Regions from separate parts of the Alkalibacterium sp. m-11 genome, predicted to be linked through region 1. Evidence: a T-box and tRNA genes for the amino acid it is inferred to sense, from the RefSeq annotation. Region 1 holds a T-box; the other holds one or more tRNA genes.
The links. The T-box of region 1 lies ahead of leuS (leucine--tRNA ligase). A T-box ahead of a tRNA ligase gene usually reads a tRNA of that ligase, here a tRNA-Leu.
Positions count from the first base shown of each region.

Region 1 (11,156 bases):
AGGTCCTCAAGGTAAGTGGCACACAGCAGTCACAACCTGTGACTCAGACACCTGCTGCACCTGTTCAGGATAATGATAAGACAGTCAGCACAATTTATACGGTAAAATCGGGAGATACCTTAAGTGGCATTGCCCGTCAGTTCAAGACGACCGTTGCTCAGTTAAGAGAATGGAATGCGATTGAAAACGCAGACCGCCTATCTGTCGGTCAGAAACTGACGATTAAAGGCTCAACTGACTCTACTGTACCAAGTGCACCTGCGCCAACCTCGCCTGCTGGAAATCAGAATCAGGGAGGCACGTACACGGTAAAAGCTGGAGATACACTCTCACACATTGCTCGAGAGTTCCAGACCACAGTGACTCAGTTACGTGAGCTGAACAATCTGATTAATGCGGACCGCATCTTTGTCGGCCAGACCTTGCGTACTGGAGGATCAACTTCTGTCAGCACGCCAACTGTTCCGACACCAGCGCCAGCAAATAATCAGTCCAGACCTAATGACCGCTCCTATGTGATTAAGGCAGGTGACACCCTTTCAGCTATAGCGAGAGATCAGAACGTGACGATCAGACAGCTGAGAGAGTGGAACAACCTGACGAGTGACATTATTTTCGTTGGTCAGACATTAGTTGTGCGCGGTGAGCAGACAAGCGAGACGGCTCCTCAGCCCACTCAGTCAGTCCATACTGTTTCTGCTGGAGAAACATTGTCTCATATTGCAAGAGAGTACAAACTGACTGTAAGGGAACTGAAAGAAATGAACAATCTAAGTACAGACCTTATCTTTGTCAATCAGCAATTGAAGACAGCCAAGTAACATGTACCCCTTTTCACGGGCCGAAAAAGCCCCTGTGAAAAGGGGTTTTTAAATATTGTTTTAAATATTATGTTATATATTTTGTTGCTAAATGATAGAGCTTACTATATAATGAAAGCGACATCTTCTTTAATCATTTCCGAAGCATTTATCATCCTTTTAAAGAAGGTGATCACTGTAAAAAGGAGTGGGACAAATGAAGTATCTACAACGTATAGGCCGATCCTTGATGCTGCCTGTGGCGGTCTTGCCTGCAGCAGCTATTCTGATGGGTATCGGGTATTGGATCGATCCGAGCGGTTGGGGTGGAGAAAGCCAGATTGCGGCTTTCCTGATCAGCGCAGGAGCATCCCTTATCAATAACATGGGTATACTGTTTGCGATAGGGGTAGCCTTAGGCATGTCCAGGGACAAGAACGGGTCGGCTGCTCTGAGCGGTCTGGTCGGCTGGCTTGTGACAACGACCATGCTGAGTCCGGATACGGTTGCCCAGCTGCAGCAGATTGACGTGGAAGAAGTGAACTTGGCTTTTGACAGTATCGAAACGCAGTTTATCGGTATCCTTGTCGGTATTATTGCAGCGGTCATTTATAATAAATTCAGTGGAGTCAAGCTTCCTCAAGCTCTGGCATTTTTCAGTGGAAGACGTCTTCCGCCGATTATCACTGCAGTAGCCTCACTAGTCTTGTCAGGTATACTGATGTTTGTCTGGCCACCAGTCTTCGGTCTGCTCGTTGACTTTGGAACATTCATCAGTGGTCTGGGAGCCTTTGGAGCCGGGTTATATGGGTTCTTTAACAGGCTGCTGATTCCGACGGGTCTTCACCATGCTTTAAATGCAGTATTCTGGTTCGATCTGATTGGAATTAATGACATTCAGAATTTCTGGGAAGGAACAGGAGTAGTGGGGGTGACAGGCATGTACCAGGCCGGTTATTTCCCTGTCATGATGTTCGGACTGCCTGCCGGTGGTCTGGCTATGTATCAGATGGCTGATTCAGACCAGAAGAAACGGGTCGGCTCATTGATGCTGGCCGCAGGATTTGCAACGTTCTTTACAGGCGTGACAGAACCGTTGGAGTTTGCCTTCATGTTCGTCGCACCTTTGTTATTTGTAATACATGCCCTGCTGACAGGTCTTTCTATGTTTATTGCAGCGACATTTAACTGGACTGCCGGGTTCGGTTTCAGTGCCGGGTTTGTCGATGGCGTGCTCAGTTTCAGGCTGCCGATGGCCAATCAGCCGTACATGCTGATCGTTCAGGGACTCGTATTTGCGGTCATCTATTATTTTGCTTTCCTCTGGGCAATTAAAACATTCAATTTGAAAACGCCAGGTAGAGGAGAAGAACTGGCGCTCGATGAAGGAGAAGTATCAGGAGGACCGACAGCTACTGCCTCGCCGACAGCCAACCAGGGGATAGACAGAGATCCTGTCCTGGCTGCAGATAACAACGAATACCGTAGAAAAGCAGAAATCATCCTCGACGGCCTGGGTGGCCAGGAAAATATCGGCTCTCTGGACTACTGTGCCACACGACTGAGGCTGGAGATAAATGACATGAACAAGGTAAACGAAAATAGAATCAGGCAGGCAAACGTACCAGGACTGAGAAAAACAGGACGGAACACAATGCAGGTCGTTGTCGGAACGGATGTGGAATTCGTAGCGAACGAAATGGAAAAATTAAAATAAGATTGCGCATTACCTGAGCCTTTGGTAGAATAAGTGGAAAGATAAGAAAAACAGTGCACAGGAGTAGTAAGTGTCTCTTTCTTCCAGAGAGTGTATGGGTGGTGAAAATACACAGAAAGACAGCTGAACTCGCCTGACAAGTTGCCTCGGGGAATCAAGTACCCGCTGCCGTTTTCCGCGTTAAGGACTGGAGGCTGTTTTACTTCATGTAAAACAGTAAACATAGGTGGTACCGCGATCATTAACGCCCTATGAGTAACAGCTCGTCTGTTATTCATAGGGCATTTTTTAATTTAAAGGAGAGAATTGTATGTCATTCAACCATAAGACGATCGAACAGAAGTGGCAGGCTGTCTGGGAAAAGAACCAGACGTTCAGAACCACTGAAGATAAGAACAAGGATAACTTTTATGCGCTTGATATGTTCCCGTATCCATCAGGTCAGGGGCTGCATGTCGGGCATCCAGAAGGGTACACGGCAACAGATATTATTTCACGAATGAAGCGTGCGCAAGGCTTCAATGTGCTTCATCCGATGGGATGGGATGCCTTCGGTCTTCCGGCTGAACAGTATGCACTGGATACCGGAAACGACCCAGCTGAGTTTACTGAAAAGAACATTCAGACTTTCAAGCGTCAGATCAAGTCGCTTGGTTTCAGTTATGACTGGGACCGTGAAATCAATACGACAGATCCTAACTACTATAAATGGACGCAATGGATCTTTACGAAGCTGGTTGAAAAAGACTTGGCTTATGAAGCGGAAGTCCCTGTCAACTGGTGCCCGGCACTTGGTACCGTTCTGGCAAATGAGGAAGTCATTGACGGAAAATCCGAACGTGGAGGACATCCAGTCTACCGTAAACCGATGAAGCAGTGGATGCTTAAGATTACGGCATACGCAGATCGTCTGCTGGACGATTTGGAGGAAGTGGACTGGCCGGAACACATCAAGGACATGCAGCGTAACTGGATCGGCAAGTCTGAAGGAGCTGAAATTACATTCGGCATCAAGGATTCTGCTGAATCGTTCACTGTCTTCACAACTCGTCCGGATACGATTTACGGAGCGACCTATGCTGTTCTTGCACCGGAATCAGATCTGGTCGACAAGATCACCTCAGCTGAACAGAAAGAAGCAGTCGATGCTTACCGCACTGAGGCAAACAAGAAATCTGACCTTGAGCGTACGGATCTGAATAAAAATAAAACGGGTGTCTTTACAGGAGCTTATGCAGTAAACCCAGTAACCAACGAGGAGATGCCGATCTGGATCGCTGACTACGTCCTGGCTTCATACGGTACTGGGGCAATCATGGCTGTTCCTGCTCATGATGAACGTGATTATGAATTTGCTCAGAAATACGATCTGACGATTCGTCCAGTCATTAAAGGCGGAGATACAGACAAGGAAGCCTATACGGGTGACGGTGAGCATATCAACTCTGGTATTCTGAACGGCCTGAATCAGGAAGAGGCAACAGAGACCATCATCACTTACTTGGAAGATAACAATATCGGTGAATCTAAGACAACTTATCGTCTGAGAGACTGGCTGTTCGCCCGCCAGCGTTACTGGGGTGAACCGATTCCTGTCATTCACTGGGAAGATGGCACGACAACCACAGTGCCTGAAGAAGATCTTCCGGTAACCTTGCCTAAAACGGATGAAATCAGACCATCCGGTACAGGTGAATCACCGTTGGCCGTCATTGAAGATTGGGTCAATGTAGTAGACGAAAAAACAGGTATGAAAGGGAAAAGAGATACGAACACGATGCCGCAGTGGGCAGGAAGCTCGTGGTATTTCCTTCGTTTCATCGATCCAAAGAACCCGGACCAGCTGGCAGATCCTGAAAAACTGAAACAGTGGCTGCCTGTCGATCTTTATATTGGCGGAGCGGAACACGCAGTACTTCACCTGCTTTATGCTCGCTTCTGGCACAAATTCCTTTATGATTTAGGTCTGGTTCCGACTAAAGAGCCATTCCAGAAACTTTACAACCAAGGTATGATCCTGGGAGAAAACAATGAGAAAATGTCCAAGTCAAAAGGGAATGTTGTCAATCCAGACGTCGCAGTGGAAGAATACGGTGCAGATACATTGCGTCTATATGAAATGTTCATGGGACCTCTGGATGCAGCCATCGCCTGGAGTGAAGACGGACTGGAAGGCGCACGTAAGTTCCTGGACCGTGTCTGGCGCCTATTCATCGATGAAGATGGAAAAGTCAGAGACCGCATCACCACTTATGACGACAAATCTCTAGAGGTTGTCTTCCATCAGACTGTGAAGAAAGTGACGGAAGATTATGAGAATCTGCAATTCAATACAGGAATTTCCCAGTTGATGGTTTTCATCAATGCCGCGTATAAAGCAGAAGGTCTGCCGCTTGACTATGTCAAAGGATTCATCAAGATGCTGGCACCGATCGCACCTCACGTCTCGGAAGAACTGTGGGCGAAAGTGACCGGAGCTTCCGAAAGTATTTCCTATGAAGAGTGGCCGTCATATGATGAAACTAAACTGGTTACGGATGAAGTAACGGTCGTTTTCCAGATCAACGGAAAGGTTCGTTCAAAAGCACAAGTGTCGAAATCGATAACGAAAGACGCACTTGAAGAACTGGCGCTTGCAGACAGTAGAATCCAGGAGATGCTGGAAGGACAGACCGTACGAAAAGTTATAGTTGTCCCAGGGAAACTAGTCAACATCGTAGCTAATTAACAGTTAGGGGATAAGAGGGAAGGGAGAGTCCTTCCCTTTTTCTCTGTAAAATAAAGTGAGGAAAGCTTATGCAAAAATCATCCGACCTGAAAACTCCAACAAAAAGTGACCTGAAAAAATTTACTCAACTGATCTGGTCAACGAAGATCTCAAAAGGGCTCATTGCAATCGGACTCGCAGGCAGCCTCCTGACGACCTTTACACAACTGATGATTCCACTCGCCACTCAGCAGTTCATAGATGGCATCGAATTCGACCAGTTTGGACCGTGGCTAGCTGCTCTGATTGTAGGTATCTTCATTTTTCAGGTTATTTTCAATGGATTTTCAAATTATGTGCTGCACAAGATCGGTCAACGGGTAGTGGCGAGTCTGCGTTCTTTTTTATGGAATAAAGTGATCAAGCTCCCTGTTTCCTATTTTGATCAGTATGCATCAGGAGAAGTGGTCAGTCGGATCACGAATGATACGACGATCGTCCAGAATCTGATCTCGTCCTTTTTTCCGCAGTTTATCAACGGGATTCTGTCCCTGTTTGGTATTTTTATTATCTTGGTACTCATGGACTGGCAGATGACTTTGGTCATGCTGACGGCAGTTCCACTTGCACTAATGCTGACGCGTCCTCTAGGAAAGAAAATAGCTAAAGTATCCAGAGAGATGCAGGATGAGACGGCCTCGTTTTCCGGAAAGATCCAGCAAACGATCGCTGAAATCAGACTGATGAAATCCTCAACAGCTGAAAGCTATGAACAGTCAAAAGGTAAGAAGGACATTGAAAAACTTTACACCATCGGATTAAAAGAAGGTAAATACATGGCCATCATCAGTCCGCTTATATATACGCTTATGATGGGGGTCATGGTGTTCGTCATCGGTTACGGAGGTGTACGCGTAGCCAGAGGACAGATGACTACGGGTCAGTTGGTAGCATTTCTGCTTTATTTGTTCCAAATCATTTTTCCGATCATCACCTTCATGAACTTCTTCATGCAGATGCAGAAAGCTACCGGTGCAACGGACCGCATCTCATCTATTTTAGAAGAAAAAGAGGAAGCTGAAGAACAGGGAGAAGACAGAACCATTGCTGACCTGCCTATTATTTTTGATCAGGTCAGCTTTTCCTATGAATCTGAGAAAGAAGTGCTCAAGTCCATTTCCTTTGAAGCACTTCCGGGAGAAAAGGTTGCGTTTGCTGGTCCAAGTGGTGGAGGGAAATCCACACTTTTTGCACTCCTGGAGCGGTTCTACACACCAGACAGTGGAGAGATTCGAGCAGGAGAGGTGTCTATAGAGACAATCTCGCTCAGTTCATGGCGCAGTCAGATCGGGTACGTTTCTCAGGAAAATGCGATGATGTCTGGAACCATCCGTTCCAATGTCTGTTACGGGCTGCCGGATGCCGACAGCATATCCGACGAGCGCTTGTGGGAAGTACTTGAAATGGCTTATGCTAAAGAATTTGTGGAGGAGTTTCCGGGCAAGCTTGATGAACCGGTTGGCGAACGAGGTCTGAAATTGTCAGGCGGACAGAGGCAGCGGATCAATATTTCCCGTGCCTTTTTAAGGGATCCTAATATCCTGATGATGGATGAGGCGACAGCCAGTCTGGACAGTCAGTCTGAGGAAAAAGTATCTAGTGCATTGAAGAAACTCATGGTCGGGCGGACCACTTTCGTCATTGCCCACCGCTTGAGTACGATAGTAGACGCAGACAAGATTCTGTTCATAGAACAGGGGCGTTTGACTGGTATAGGCAGGCACGAGGAATTGATGAAGACGCATCCTCTCTACAGATCCTTTGCTCATCAGCAGCTGGCAGATGAATGATGTGACAGTTTAACGAAAAAGAGATGAAAAATATTTATCTTTCGCTCAAAAGATTGCACGGAAACACTTAAAGCAGTAAAATAGAGTCTGTTACAAAGGAGCACTTTGCTCCTTTTTTCTATGAAAAGCGATAGGTAAAATGAATCCAGCGCACACAGGAGTGACAGCCAGCTGGTATCGAGTGAAAAGAGGGTTCTAGAATGAGTTCTGAAGCAACAAAAGGATTAACTAAAGAAATGTCTCATGACGAAAGAATGATAAGCGGAACTGCCTGGATGACTGCCGGAAGCATGATTTCCCGTATATTGGGTGCCTTGTATATCATTCCCTGGTATGCCTGGATGGGTGGACAGGGTCCGGGAGATGCAGCGAATGCATTGTACCAGATGGGTTATACGCCTTATGGGTTCTTTCTTGCTCTGGCGACGGCTGGCGTACCGAGTGCTATATCCAAACAGGTGAGTTACTATAATGCATTAGGGGAGTATGGGGTTTCAAAGGCCATATATAAACAGGGTCTCAAAATCATGGCTATCACTGGAGTCGTTTCAGCTCTGGTCATGTTTGTAATGGCACCGCTGCTTGCTGAAGCCAGCCCATCAGCCAGCGCATCTGAAGCCGTTCTAGTCATGCGCTCACTGACTCCGGCTTTACTCATCATTCCTGCTCAGAGTGTCACACGCGGATTTATCCAAGGACATAATACGATGAAGCCGTCTGCAGTGTCTCAAATACTGGAACAGCTGGCTCGAATCATTTTCCTCCTGTCAACTGTGTATGTCATCAGAGAGGTCAATTCCGGTGAAGTGGTGACAGCCGTTGCATTCTCTACCTTTGCAGCGTTTGTGGGAGCAATTTTTTCACTAGGTTATCTAGGATTTGTGCTCAAACGCATGAAGACAGCCTTCAACTATGAGCCTGAAGAAAGCAAAGGCGAGGTATCAGTCTCACCGAACGAGCTGATCATAAATATTATTAAAACGTCGATTCCATTCATCATCATTGCGACTGGAATCATCGTCTTTCAAATCGTCGACCAGGTCACATACGGCCCGCTCATGTCTGCCTTTTCAAATATGAGCGAAAGCATGATCGAACAGACTTACGGAATCACTCAGGCCAATGCACATAAACTGATCATGGTACTCACTTCTTTCGGTACGGCCATGTCGATCGCTTCAGTTCCTCTTATCAGTGATCTGATTGCGAAAAACAATATGAATGAAGTGCGCAGACAATTTTCAAAAGGAATCCAGCTTCTGCTGTTTGCCATGTTCCCTGCAGCAATTGGTATGGCTGTCGTCGCTGAACCGTTGTATACCATTTTCTACGGCAACAATGCTCTCGGAACTGGCATCACACAAGTGTCAGCTGTGATGAGTATATTTGTTGCACTATATGCGGTGCTGGGGAATATGCTTCAGGCTGCCAACCTGACTCGTCCGGCTATCAAAGCTCTGATGACCGGACTGGTAGTAAAAGTGGTCACCCAGGTTCTATTCGTATCATGGCTCGGTCCATACGGCATGCTGCTGTCATCTATCGCCGGTTTTGGCATAAGCTGCTGGCTGATGATGCGTATCATGCATGAACACACACACTATTCCGCAAGCAGACTGTTCAGACGTTCCCTTTTGATCCTGATTTTATCTGGAGCTATGGGAGTTGGAACACTTATTGTAAAATGGGGACTAGGATTCATCCTGAATTATGAAATAAGAATGCACTCGTTGATTGCGCTTGCAATAATAGCAGTAGTCGGGATCCTTATTTATGGTTATCTTGTGCTGAAAACGAGACTAGCTGACCGACTGATCGGTGCTAAAGCTGAACGTGCACGAGCTAAATTTAGAATGAAATAGAATACTCTTTGCACACTCAAGAGTTTATGAAATAACGAAAGGAGAGCATATGAGACTTGATAAACTGCTGGCCCACAGTGGCTTAGGCACACGAAAAGAAGTAAAGAAACTGTTAAAAACCAAAATAGTCGAGGTCAATGAAAAAACCGTGACGGACCCGAAGACTCATGTCGATCCTGATACGGACAAAGTAACGGTCGGTGGAGAAAAACTGGATTATCAGGAGTTTGTCTACTTCATGATGAACAAGCCTCAAGGCGTTATCAGTGCTACTGAAGACCTGATGCATGAAACCGTGCTTGATCTTCTGGAGATGCAGGACAGTCTGCAGGAGCCTCATCCGGTCGGTCGTCTGGACATCGACACAGAAGGGCTGCTGATACTGACAAACGACGGCAAGCTGACGCATCGACTGCTTTCACCGAAGCATCATGTAGACAAGCGGTATTATGCAGAAATAGACGGCATAGTCACTAAGGAGGATATCGTCCAGTTTAAAGAAGGTGTAACTCTGGATGACGATTATGAGACACTTCCTGCCGATCTGGAAATTCTGTCAACAGATGAGGAAGCTGGAACGTCAGTCATTGAACTGGTTATTCGAGAAGGGAAGTTCCACCAGGTCAAGCGTATGATACAGGCAGTCGGGAAAGAAGTGACCTACCTGAAACGCCTTGAAATGGGGCCAATCAAACTCGATGACACACTTGAACTTGGTGCTTACAGAGAACTGACGTCAGAAGAAGTCGAGTTATTGAAGAAAGCGTAAATATAAAAGAGATGCCCTTGAATCCGTCCAACTAATGCTGGAAACTTGGATTGAAGGGCATCTTTTTTTGTATTATTGGCCGATCGAAGGAAGTTAATCTGTTGGATTACTTAAATAGTCTTAAGACAAATGTTTGCAGATTTAGAACAAAACAATCATTTATAGTGAGGAAAAAGCCGCCAAATCGGCTTTTAACTACTTAAACAGACGATCAGTATCTGTTATGTAGAAGACAGCAAAATGACCAGCTATAGCCATTTGTCAGGCAACGACTGGTCATTTATTTATAGCACAAAGGTTTGAAGAACGAGCGCCAGGAAGCCGGCACCGACATAGGAGAACGCCAGAGCCATCGTCCATTTCATTTTTCTCTTATCCTGTTCGTGTTCTTCTTCTGTGACATATTCGCTTGCCTGAGGTGTGGACCACAGGGCGAACACGAAAAATCCGGCAATACCGAAAAAGTACAGAAGGTCCAGATTCATCAACATCAGGAGAAAACCGAGGAGAAACACCCAGATAGAATTGATCAGCAACTTATTTTTTTTCATCGTACACACATCCCTCTATGTGAACTACCCACCACTTAAATCCTCCGGATTTTGAAGTGGGGGCTTCCTACGAACTCCATTCTTGTCTGCACAGGTTTCATGCAGACAGAGGAATCGGATATGGGTAGGCTCAAAAGGCAGTCCCTGCCTCATAGGTTTTCTTTTACTTGGCTAACGCCAAGGAATACTCAGTAGGCTTGGTTGTCGCCTATATAGACTTGGTTATCGTCTATATATAAAGTATACCAAATGAGAATGACATTAACCACTTCAAGCTATCGCTTGACCGAAATTCATCTCCCACTTTCACTGGTGCTTCGCACCCATACGCTTAGAAGTGGGAGATGAATTTCGGAATTACGTTAAAAACTCTATCTGCATAAGTGTATCTTTTTTTATACTTGTTGACAATATATCCATAAACAGACAGAGGAAATTTAGGAAATTCTTCATAGATAACAATGAGTTTGTCAGACCACTTGGAAGGGAAATTGCCTTGTCCGATATCTTTTATGAATCCAAAGACCACTCAAACGAACCGTTTCCCACTGTCGTATTTTGAAAAAGTTTTCATTGTTTCAGGAATCTGCTCAATAATATGTGTTGGCAAGGTAACGTACTGGTGTCTGGCTAGTTCATCGCCAATGTAGCTGTGCAGGTATACGGATGCCAGAACAGCGTGTTTCTTATGCTCAAACTGTGCGACAAAACCGGCAATCATTCCAGCCAGAGCATCACCCATGCCACCGGTAGCCATTGCAGGATTCCCGGCAGTATTTTCCCAGACTTCATCCTCGTAATAGACCTCCGTCCGACTTTTTTTCAAAACCACTACCGCATTCAGATCCTTCACTTTCTGATGGTTCAGTTCAACGTCTTGATCATCGATCGGTACACCAG
Region 1 is NZ_BAAGIR010000003.1:4,715-15,870, reverse strand. Features, by position in the region: gene ACYQ2O_RS00710 (LysM peptidoglycan-binding domain-containing protein) at 1-821, shown strand, start outside; gene nagE (N-acetylglucosamine-specific PTS transporter subunit IIBC) at 1,018-2,517, shown strand; T-box leader at 2,562-2,772, shown strand; gene leuS (leucine--tRNA ligase) at 2,828-5,245, shown strand; gene ACYQ2O_RS00695 (ABC transporter ATP-binding protein) at 5,314-7,074, shown strand; gene ACYQ2O_RS00690 (putative polysaccharide biosynthesis protein) at 7,275-8,936, shown strand; gene ACYQ2O_RS00685 (pseudouridine synthase) at 8,986-9,705, shown strand; gene ACYQ2O_RS00680 (hypothetical protein) at 9,990-10,256, opposite strand; gene ACYQ2O_RS00675 (NAD(P)H-hydrate dehydratase) at 10,786-11,156, opposite strand, start outside.

Region 2 (11,156 bases), on a different contig from region 1:
GTAATCGTCCACTCATTGTTTTTTTTAGTCGGTGTATCGACGGTCTATGTCAGTTTAGGCTTGAGTATCACTTATCTTGGAGAAGTGTTTACAAAATTGATGACCGGTTCAACAAGTGTCTTTTTACAGAGAATTGCTGGACTTCTAGTCATTGTTATGGGGCTGGCGACAGCTGAATGGCTTCATATCCCGGCCCTGCTTAAAGATACACGAAAAATGAAGGGAAACAGATCAACTAGCTATGTCTCCAGTTTTCTGATCGGACTTGGATTTGCGGCTGGATGGACGCCTTGTATCGGACCGATTTTTTCTTCGATCCTTCTTATCGGAATCTCAACTGGCTCTCCACCGGCGATCTATCTGACCCTATACATTGTAGGTTTCATATTGCCGTTTCTACTCGTTTCTATTTTTATTGGAAAGATGGATCGGATAATGAAACACAGTCGTCAGCTGATGAAAATAGGTGGCATACTTATGATTGGAATGGGTATCCTGCTCTTCACTGGTGCTCTTGAATCCCTCTCAGAAATGCTGGCACAATGGCTTCAAGGGACACCGTTTGAACTTTTAGGATAATACGAACACAAGCGAGGAGAGTAAACATGTTAAAAAAAGTAATATGGGCAGTATTGGGATTAGTTCTGATGTTTGTCGTCTATGATTTTGTCTCAGGACTGAATCAGGAACAGCAGGTAAGAGAACAGGCAGGCATTCAGGTTCAATACAGTCTGGAAGAACTGGATAGTGATTCGATTGATGTGACATCGACTTCTGGAGAAAAGTATGGTCTCAGGTCCGGCAACACGGCCTATGATTTTCAGTTAGAGGATATGGACGGCAATACCGTACAGTTGTCAGATTTTAGAGGACAGAAAGTTTTTCTGAATTTCTGGGCCAGCTGGTGTCCGCCGTGCCGTGTAGAAATGCCCCACCTTCAGAATTTCCATGAGGAAAACGATGATGTAGTAGTGCTTGGTGTCAATGTCGTCTCTTCTGAAAGTAACCCGGCCAACGCGTCAGCATTTATTGATGAGCTGGAACTGACGTTTCCAAACTTATATGGTGTGGAAGACGTCGTTAATCTGTATATGGTCGAATCACTTCCGACTTCCTACTTTATCGGCACAGACGGGACTGTCTATGAAAGAGTCGTGGGACCTGTAACTGAAGACATCCTTCAAGCGAGGTTCGATTTGATCGATTAGCAGCTATTTATCGCGTAAGGTAAGGGTGGCCTGAATATTTCAGATATAAGTATGTCCAATATGTTAAATGTTGAACAAATGTGTTGTCATTCCTTTTCAAAGTAGGGGTTTTGCTATAAAATAAAGCAGAAGAAGCTTGAGGAGGAGTATAGGTGAGACAGTTAAAACAGCTTTTCTGGATTTTTTTATTTTCATTTATAGGAGAATTTTTGTCGTTAGTTAGCCCAGTGGCTATTCCTGGAAGCGTGATTGGAATGGTCCTGTTATTTATTGCGCTTCATTTCAAATGGATCAAGTTGAAACAAGTTGAAGAAGTCGGCAACTGGGTGACTGACAATATGGCGATTTTTTTCGTGCCTGCAGGAGTTGGACTGATGACGAATTTCGGTATACTAGGGGACATCTGGTGGCAGCTCCTGGTAACAATTTTTATCACGACAACGCTGATGATTGCATTTGTAGCACTAGTCGTTCAGTGGCTTAAGCGGAGAAAAGATGAGAAAACTGAACAGCAAGCCGGATTCAATAAGGAGCTGATTTGATATGATGGATATTTTATCGACCAACCCGTTTTTTGGATTATTTCTGACCTTTTTCTTTTTCCTTCTAGGGACGATATTTCATAGAAGATGGCCTGGAAACCCATTATTTAATCCGCTGATTTTTTCCATCACCTGCATCATTATTCTCTTGCTTGTGACTGGAATTCCTTATGAGCAATACAATGAAGGCGGTCAATTCATTAATTTGTGGATCACACCGGCTACCGTCGCATTGGCTATTAAGCTAGAAAAGAACTTTATCTATTTGAAGACCTACTACACAGCAATTTTATCCGGAATCGCTCTTGGTGTATTGTTTCACACGGCTATCTTGGTTATTGTCAGTATCCTGTTTCAGTTCAATCAAGAACTGGTGGCGACCCTGTTTCCGAAATCAATCACAACGCCGATTGCATTGGGTGTGTCTGAATCACTTGGCGGCATCGTTTCGTTAACAGTAGCCATCGTCGTATTCACAGGAGTGCTCGGAACGGTTGTCGGCCCTCCGATCTTCGCCTTATTGAAGATAAACGACCCGGTTGCTCAAGGAGTAGCTCTGGGATCAGGCTCGCATGCGATGGGTACGGCTAAAGCTATCGAATTAGGCGATGTGCAGGCCGCTATGTCTGGACTGTCCATCGTCTTGACTGGTATCGTCGTGGTTATTTTGGCCCCATTCGTTATGGGATTTGTGGGCGTTTTGTTTTAGTCTTTGAAGAGTACAAAGGCAGCATGGATAATCAGAAGTCACGCAATACTAGTACTAGCTCGAGAAGATTGAAATAAATGAGTGGGATGAAAGATTCCGTGAGCGTCCAACTCAGGTGTTGAGGGACAGTCGAGTGGTCAGAAAGATTCCGTGAGCGCCCAACTCAGTTGTCGAAGGACAGTCGAGTGGTCGGAAAGACTCCGTGAGCGTCCAACTCAGGTGTTTAAGGACAGTCGAGTGGTCGGAAAGATTCCGTGAGCGCCCAACTCAGGTGTTGAAGGATAGTCGAGTGGTCAGAAAGATTCCGTGAGCGTCCAACTCAGGTGTTGAAGAACAGTCGAGTGGTCAGAAAGATTCCGGGAGCGTCCAACTCAGGTGTTGAAGAACAGTCGAGTGGTCAGAAAGATTCCGTGAGCGCCCAACTCAGTTGTTGAAGGACAGTCGAGTGGTCAGAAAGACTCCGTGAGCGTCCAACTCAGGTGTCGAGGGACAGTCGAGTGGGCCGAAAGATCCTGTGAGCGTCCAACTCAGGTGTTGAGGGACAGCCGAGTGGGCAGAAAGACTCCGAGAGCGCCCAACTCAGTTGTCGAAGGACAGTCGAGTGGTCGGAAAGACTCTGTGAGCGCCCAACTTAGGTGTCGAAGGACAGCCGAGTGGTCAGAAAGATTCCGTGAGCGTCCAACTCAGGTGTTGAAGGACAGCCGAGTGGTCGGAAAGACTCCGTGAGCGTCCAACTCAGTTGGTGGTCAAGAGATATTCAAGACAAATCAACTTTCCGTTTGATCCGCTAACTGAGTGATATCTTACTACGCGGCGGAGCAAAAGGGTTAGTCAGTAACCGGTCATTCGGCGGCTTCCGCCGACTGTCGGAAGCTTCATCATTGAAAAAGAGCAGTTGAGCGCTAGATTTAATTATCCGCTCAACTGCTTTTGATTTATTCCGACTCTTTCAAGTGGTCACTTTTTCTCGTCTTCACGACCATTCGTTCCTGAGCAGTTGTGATCCGTTCAAGTGATCTAGATATGCTCCTGATAAGAATCAATTAGTAAATTACAGCAAAATTAAAACCGCTCATCCAGAAACAGGGTCTCGGATGAGATGCGCTTGGACTGGTTCTTGTCGTAATTTGACACGAACAGACAGCCGTACAAGGTGTTCAGCACATAATCAATCGCTGTCTGTGACGAGAAAGTCGAGAGCTTGACTGACTGGCTTTCGCTTTCAGCCACTGGAAGAATCAAGTCCCCGAGTGATGCGATATGTGAAGACGGACTACCCGTTATCACAATAATCGTCGCTCCGTTCTGCTTGAGCAGTTGGGTGATGTAATAGTTATTCTTACTTTCTCCACTATAGGAAATCACGATGGCGCAGTCACCTTGCTTGAAATTTGTTGCGAGGTGGCGGTTTTCTCCAGGCAAAGCGGCCATGTGAACAGAACGGTTGATTTTCATCAGCTTATTCTGGAAATTCAAGGCAGGCAGATAGGTATCGCCGTAAGCAAATACCCCGATTTTATCAGCTTGAAGCAGAAGTTCCACAGCCTGTTCAAGTTTATCAGGTGAGAGTAGCTGACTCGTCTGATTAAGAGAGTCAGTGAACAGCTCGAGGATTTTCTTCTGAATCTCTCCGTATGAATCGTCATCGGTAAAAGGAAAATCAGGGTCCACATTCGATATGGCATTGTATTCCTTCTGCAGCTCAGCAGACCACTTGATTTTGAAATCCTTGAAGCCTCTCAGACCGATTTTCCGGCAGAGTCTGACCACAGTTGAAGGTGAGGTATAAGTCAGTTCCGAAAGAGCCTGGATCGATAAATTCAAAACATCCTCCTTGTTGGTAATTATGTACCGAGCGACTGCTTTTTCCGATGCATTGAACTGTTCGTCGTGTTTCAGATCTGTTAATAATGACATGCGATCCACCTCCTAAAACTAAGTGTACATAAAAGACAGCAATCTAACCAGTTTTTGGGTAATTTATTTCAGTAAACAACCAATTCTAACAGACTTTTCTGAAAAAACTGCCCATTTAACTAAGTCAATTTACAGAAGGAAGCCAACGTGATTAAATAGTAAGTGAGATGACAACACATTAGGAGGAAGCATATGTTAACTATTGCCTACATCGGAAACGGGAAGAGTGCGAACCGCTATCATATCCCTTTTTCAAGTCTGGTCGACACGATTAAGATAAAGAAAATTCTCTCGAGAGGGGATAGGCCTGACTGGGACGCTGTCGAAGGGGTGACTTACGTTAAGGAGAGTGAAGAGATCTGGAATGATCCGGATATCGACCTAGTGGTTCTGTCGACTCCGCCGCATACCCATTACCCTCTGGCTAAAGAGGGGCTGGAAAACGGGAAGAACGTACTGGTCGAGAAACCTTTTACCGAAACATCTGACCAGGCTAAGGAGCTGTTTGCTCTGGCAGAAGAGAATGGCTTGTTTATCCAATGCTATCAGAACCGCCGTTTCGACTCGGATTTTCTGACTGTCCAGAAAGTAATCGAAAGCGGAAAAATTGGAGATGTTCTGGAAGTGGAGATGCATTTCGATTATTTCCGTCCTGAAGTGCCTGAGCAGACTGACCACTTCGATCCCATGGAAAGTTTCCTGTATACCCATGCCTGCCATACCGTCGATCAGGTTCTGTCTTACTTTGGAAATCCTCAGGATATTCAATATGATGTCCGTCAGCTTCTGGGAGAAGGACGAATGAACGATTATTTCGACCTGGATTTCTTTTATGACGACAACCTTAAAGTATCCGTCAAGTCGAGCTACTTCCGTCTGAAAGAACGCCCAAGTTTCGTGGTCTATGGCACAAAAGGAACATTCATCAAGGAATCAAAAGACCGTCAGGAAGAACATCTGAAGCTGTTTTATATGCCGACAAACGAGGATTTTGGCCTGGATCTGCCGGAACATTACGGCACGCTATATTATATGTCTGGAGATGGCCAGTATCATGAGGAAAAAGTCGTCTCGGAAAAAGGGAGCTACAGCTATTTCTACGAAGCGCTCTACGAAACACTTGTAAATGGAAAAGAGAAGCTGGTTAAGGATCATGAAACCATTCGTCAGATTGAGATTCTTGAAGAAGGCATCAGACAGATGAAAAAGTAGTCTGAAAGGAAGTTTTCTCAGTTCTTATGATTCTGATACAGAAAGTACGAACCAGCGAAGATAAAATAAGAAATAAATAGTGGGTAGTGGAGAAGAAGGATAGAGATAATAAGTGATACTAAGTACTATACAAATGAGAAGCAATAATACAACCAGCTGTTTTTTGTATAGAAGACAAATCCTCCAATGAATATTTCCCGGTCACTCTTCCCCCCAGACTTCATTACGTTGGGCTGTTGGAAGAGTGAGCGGGCCATTATACACAGCGACTATGAAGTCGGAATTTGTCTGATAACTTTTATCTGTCATCCAATGTGTCAGCTTGTTCATCAGCCGAAGTTCTTTTCCTTCTCTGAGCCGTCCTAAATAACATACAGCTGTAAATAAACCTTCCCCGAATCAGCTCTCAAAGGAGCTCGTATTGAGAGGGGTCAGCTTGTATAAAAATTTATTCCCGGTATGAAAAAAGTATTAACAGAATCTGAGCGATGTGCTATACTAATGAATGTTCCGGCTAGGTGGTGGAATGGTAGACACGCCAGACTCAGAATCTGGTGAGCGTAACGCTCGTGAGGGTTCAACTCCCTTCCTGGCCATAATTTGATACGACTGGATTTTCAGAAAGACTGACGGGTACCCTCAAGGATAGAAGGTGCGCGCTTTTTTTTTGTTTCAATTTTATTGGAAATCCATTGTCAGCAGACATATTTAGAACGGACTGCCGGACTGTCCTATTTAGTCTGTGCCAGTTTTCTGATAAAATACAAGTCAAAGATAAGACGTGAAACGTACGGAAAGAAGGAGAGGTAAGACATGAGAATTTTACATACTGCGGACTGGCACATAGGAAAAATCGTCAATGAGTTTTCGATGCTTGAAGATCAGGCAGAGGTCCTGCACCGACTGGTCGATGAGGTCAAGGAACTGGATGTCGATGTCCTGATTATGGCAGGAGACTTATATGACCGGGCGATTCCTCCTAAAGAGGCAGTTATTCTGGCTACGGAAATTTTTACCCGCCTGATTCGCGAAGCGGGGATACCGGTCCTGGCTATTGCGGGGAATCATGACAGCAATGAACGGCTGGAATACGGTGCGGAACTGCTTTCGACCAGTGAGCTCTTTATCGAAGGCACACTCAAAACAGACATCCGTAAAGTCACAGTCAAGGGGGCCAATTTCTACCTCCTGCCGTTTGCGGATCATGTCGCCGTTCGAAAACTGCTGGGTAATGATGAGATCAAGGATCTTCAGGATGCGACACGCGTTCAGATCGAATCGATTAAAGAGAAGATGAACCCGGATGAGCTGAATATTCTAATTGCCCACGGATATGTAGTGAACGGGGGAAAAGAGTCGGTGGAAGATTCCGATTCCGAACGTCCGTTAAGCATTGGGACAGCAGAATATGTTGATGTCAATTTGTTCGATGCCTTCGACTACGTTGCACTTGGCCATTTGCATAAAGCTCAGAAGGTCAAATCAGACCGGGTACGGTACAGTGGCTCACCTGTGAAGTATTCTAAATCAGAAGCCAGACATAAGAAACAGCACCTGCTGGTCGATCTGGATAAAGACATGATCGATGTGCAGACCATTCCTACTAATCCTAAACGGGACCTGCGTGTGATCAGAGGCTTCTTTGACGAGTTGATGCAGGATGAGTCAGAAGATTACATTTTCTTCGAGCTGGAAGATAAAGGCTATGTCATGGATGCGATGCATCAGCTGAGACGACGCTACCCTTATGCGATGGGGCTTGAATATTTATCCAAAAAAGACAGGCAGTCCAAAGAAACGACACGTACCCATCAGCTGGCCGACAAGAAGGATGTCCTGGAACTCTTCAGTGATTTTTACGAGAATTTCAAGGACGAACCGCTGGATGACGAGCGAAAACAAGTAGTCAATGGCGTCTGGGAAGACGTTCAGAGAGGTGGAGAGTAGATGCGTCCATTAAAACTCAAAATGAGCGCCTTTGGACCCTACAAAGGCGAAGTCGAGATTGATTTTACGGCGTTCAATCAGTCTGCTCTCTTTCTGGTCAGCGGACCGACGGGGGCAGGGAAAACGACGATTTTCGATGCGATTGCCTATGCCCTGTTTGACAAGCCGTCAAAAGATGGCCGTGAAAAAGATACATATAAATCCGATCATGCGAAAGACACGGACCTCTGTTACGTAGAGCTGGAGTTTGAGCTGGGGCAGAAGCAGTATTCCGTCAGACGGGAGCCAAATCAGACCGGACCAGGAACGCGGACAAAAACCAAGCAAATCCCAGCCAGCGTGGCGTTTCACAATGGAGATCAGGTCACCACTAAAATCAATGAAGCCAACAAAGAAATCGAGGCGCTTCTGGGGCTGACTCATGACCAGTTCAGACAAATCGTCATGCTGCCGCAGGGAGATTTCCGGCGTATGCTTGACTCGAACAGTGCGGACAAGGAAAAGATTTTCCGTAATATTTTCCAGACGGATCAGTTTGAAGCCTTTCAGGAGAAACTCAAAGAACAGGCTAAAGAGCTGAAACAAGAACGGGACGGCTATGCTCAGGCAGTCAGTCTGGCTTTTCAGTCGATCGAAACCAAAGAAAATCAGACTCTTGAAAAAGCCATTGACCAGTTCGACATTCCAGCTGTTCTGGAAGAGACAGCTAAACTCATTGATACAGATTCGAAACACCTCACTGAACTTAAAGAGACAATCGGAAGCCTTCAGGAAGAGAAGACAGCTACTGAGCGACTGATTGAATACCTTGAGAAGAAGACAGCTCTTGATAAAGAAAAAATCGAGCTGGATGCGACTGAAAAAGTAGTGGCGGATTACAAGGAACAGCTGGCTAAAAACGATGAAGCACGAAAACTTGTCGAGGCTAAAAAGACAGAACAGGATCTGGCCCAGGAGTTAAAAGACGAACAGATAAAACGGAACGACTTGTCTGAAAAGCAGAAGAGTTTGACTGATTCTCTTGCTGAAGCGGAAAAACAGAAGGCCCTGATTCAAGACGAACTGGGTAAGCTGGATCGTGTCAGAGAAGCGATTCAGACACTGAAAAAAGAGCTGGAACGCATGACCGAAGTGGAGAAGACAGAAGAAGCAATCAGTCAGGCAGAAAAACAGCTGAAAGAAAACCGCTTAAGACAGGCCTCTATTAAAGAAAAGATGGAAGCAGTCAAGCAGGCTGTCCAGTCGCAGCAAGATGAGCTGAAGGAGCTTCAACACATCAAAAACAGCTTTTCAGATAGCTATGATCGAATCGGTAAGCTGAAAGATAAAAAATCAGAAGCCATGCAGAGACTTGAAAAACTGAAGGAACTGTGCGATTTGAGAAAAGAAGGCGCTGAAGTTAAGCAGGTCTTTTCAAAAGCTAATAAGGACCTCAAGCAGGCAACAGAAAGTCTGGATGAAGCAAAGGCAGCGTATTACAGCAATATCGCCGTAGTTCTGGCAGGAGATCTTGAACAAAACGAACCTTGTCCGGTCTGTGGTGGAACGGATCACCCTAAAAAAGCTCACGCAGCAGTTGATTCAGTATCCAAAGACGACGTCGACCGTCTGGAGAAAGTTAAAGCTGAAGCCGAAGCCCACTATAATCGGATCGGTGTTCATCTGCAGCAGCTCTCTGAAGCCGTCGGTAAGCGGTGCAAGGAACTGGGCATTGAACATACGGACGCGGATGAAGCGTTTGGACAGACGAAGAAAAGCTGTCGTGAACTGACAGACGAACTGAATAAGCTGGAACAAGACCTGAAGCAGAAACAAAAGCGGGTGGAAGCAGAAGGCAAGCTGACTGAAAAACTGGAGGCTCTTCAAAAAGAAGAACGTGATCTGTCAGAAGTACGCGTTCAGCTGACGTCAGACGAACAGCATATGACTAGGCGGATTGGTGAGCTGAGTGAGTTATGCAGCGAACTGAAAGCATCTGTGTCCTATGACTCCGAGAAACAAGTCAAAGAGGCTATAGCAGAAAAAGAAGCGCTGATCAGAAAAACTGAGCAGGCGGCTTCAGATAATCAGTCCCTTGTCCAGGACTTAAGCAGTAAACAGTCGGCTAATAAGCAGGCAATCAAACTGACCGAGGAAAGCATCAATAAGCTGACTGACAAACATTCAGAAGCAAGGGCCCACTTTGAACATAGACTTCAAGAAAGTAAGCTGGACGATAGCTTCGAGTCCCTCGTTCTGGAACACGAGACAGCTGACAAGATGCAGCGAGCGATCAATGATTATGAGAAAGCTAGACACAGCCTGACTGTTCAAATGAAAGAAGTCCAGGCGCATCTAGATAAGGAAGACAAGCTTCTGCCGGTTGAGGCATACCGTGATCAGTGCAAGTCAATTATTGAAAGGTTGCCGGAGCTGGAAGAAAGCCGAGATGACCTGGTCAAAACAGTAAATCAGAATCAGCGGGCGGTCGAAACGATTACCATTCATCAGGGCAAGAGCGATGAACTGGAAAAAGACTACCGGATCTATAGTGAGCTGGCCATGATGGCAGGCGGTACAAGTAATGAAACGGACCGGATCTCATTCGAACGGTATGTCCTCGGGATTTACTTCGACGAAATTCTGATCGCTGCCAACGAACGCTTTAGCGAAATGACCAATAACCGCTATGAGCTGCAGAGAAAGATGGATGCGGCCAAAGGAAATAAACCCAAAGGGCTGGATATGGACGTGTTCGACTACGAAACAGGCAAAGTGAGAGGGGTCAACACGCTTTCCGGTGGGGAATCGTTTAAAGCCTCTCTTGCACTGGCTCTGGGACTCAGCGACGTGATCCAAAGTCAGAGCGGCGGGGTCAGTGTCGACACCCTCTTTATTGATGAAGGATTCGGGACGCTGGATTCCGATTCTCTGGACAAAGCCATCGAAACATTGCTCGATTTGCAGGAACGCGGCAGACTAGTGGGAATCATTTCTCACGTGGATGAACTGAAAACCCGAATCCCTTCTCATATTATTGTCGAACGGACGACTGCCGGAAGCCAGGTCAGTGTCCAGACAGTATAGTAAAAGTTTAGATCTATCATATTAAACCAACTAAAAGGAGACTTACTCATGACAACATTAGACAAACACATTTTAAACTCTAAAAAGGCACCAGCAGCAATCGGACCATACTCACAGGCGGTCGTATTCGGAAATACCGTGTACGTTTCGGGTCAGCTGCCGATCGATGCGGAAGCAGGAAAAATCACAGCTGAAACAGCCAAGGAACAGACAAGACAATCATTGAAAAACATTGAGTATATCCTGGCAGAAGAAAACCTGACGCTTTCTGATGTCCTGAAAGTCACTGTTCTTCTAAGCGATATTTCCAACTTCCAGGACATGAACGAGGTATACGCAGAATTTTTCAAAGAGCCTTTCCCAGCACGCGTTGCTTATGAAGTAGCAGCCCTTCCAGCTGGCGCATTAGTTGAAATCGACGTTATTGCAGGAAAAAGTTGATTTGTGATTACTAGAGATATTAAGTATATTAGTCTGAAAAAGACGAACAGTAGAGGATGAAACCGATGAGTGAGCAATACAATGAAAAAATTGATTCAATCATTAAAGAGTTGA
Region 2 is NZ_BAAGIR010000049.1:3,457-14,612, reverse strand. Features, by position in the region: gene ACYQ2O_RS06730 (cytochrome c biogenesis CcdA family protein) at 1-579, shown strand, start outside; gene ACYQ2O_RS06725 (TlpA family protein disulfide reductase) at 606-1,208, shown strand; gene ACYQ2O_RS06720 (CidA/LrgA family protein) at 1,361-1,750, shown strand; gene ACYQ2O_RS06715 (LrgB family protein) at 1,752-2,459, shown strand; gene ACYQ2O_RS06710 (MurR/RpiR family transcriptional regulator) at 3,522-4,376, opposite strand; gene ACYQ2O_RS06705 (Gfo/Idh/MocA family oxidoreductase) at 4,569-5,588, shown strand; tRNA gene ACYQ2O_RS06700 (tRNA-Leu) at 6,101-6,184, shown strand; gene ACYQ2O_RS06695 (exonuclease SbcCD subunit D) at 6,402-7,535, shown strand; gene ACYQ2O_RS06690 (SMC family ATPase) at 7,536-10,601, shown strand; gene ACYQ2O_RS06685 (Rid family detoxifying hydrolase) at 10,650-11,042, shown strand; gene ACYQ2O_RS06680 (M20 family metallopeptidase) at 11,108-11,156, shown strand, end outside.
Region 2: it has a tRNA-Leu gene. The T-box ahead of leuS (leucine--tRNA ligase) is inferred to sense a tRNA for this amino acid. The anticodon was not compared.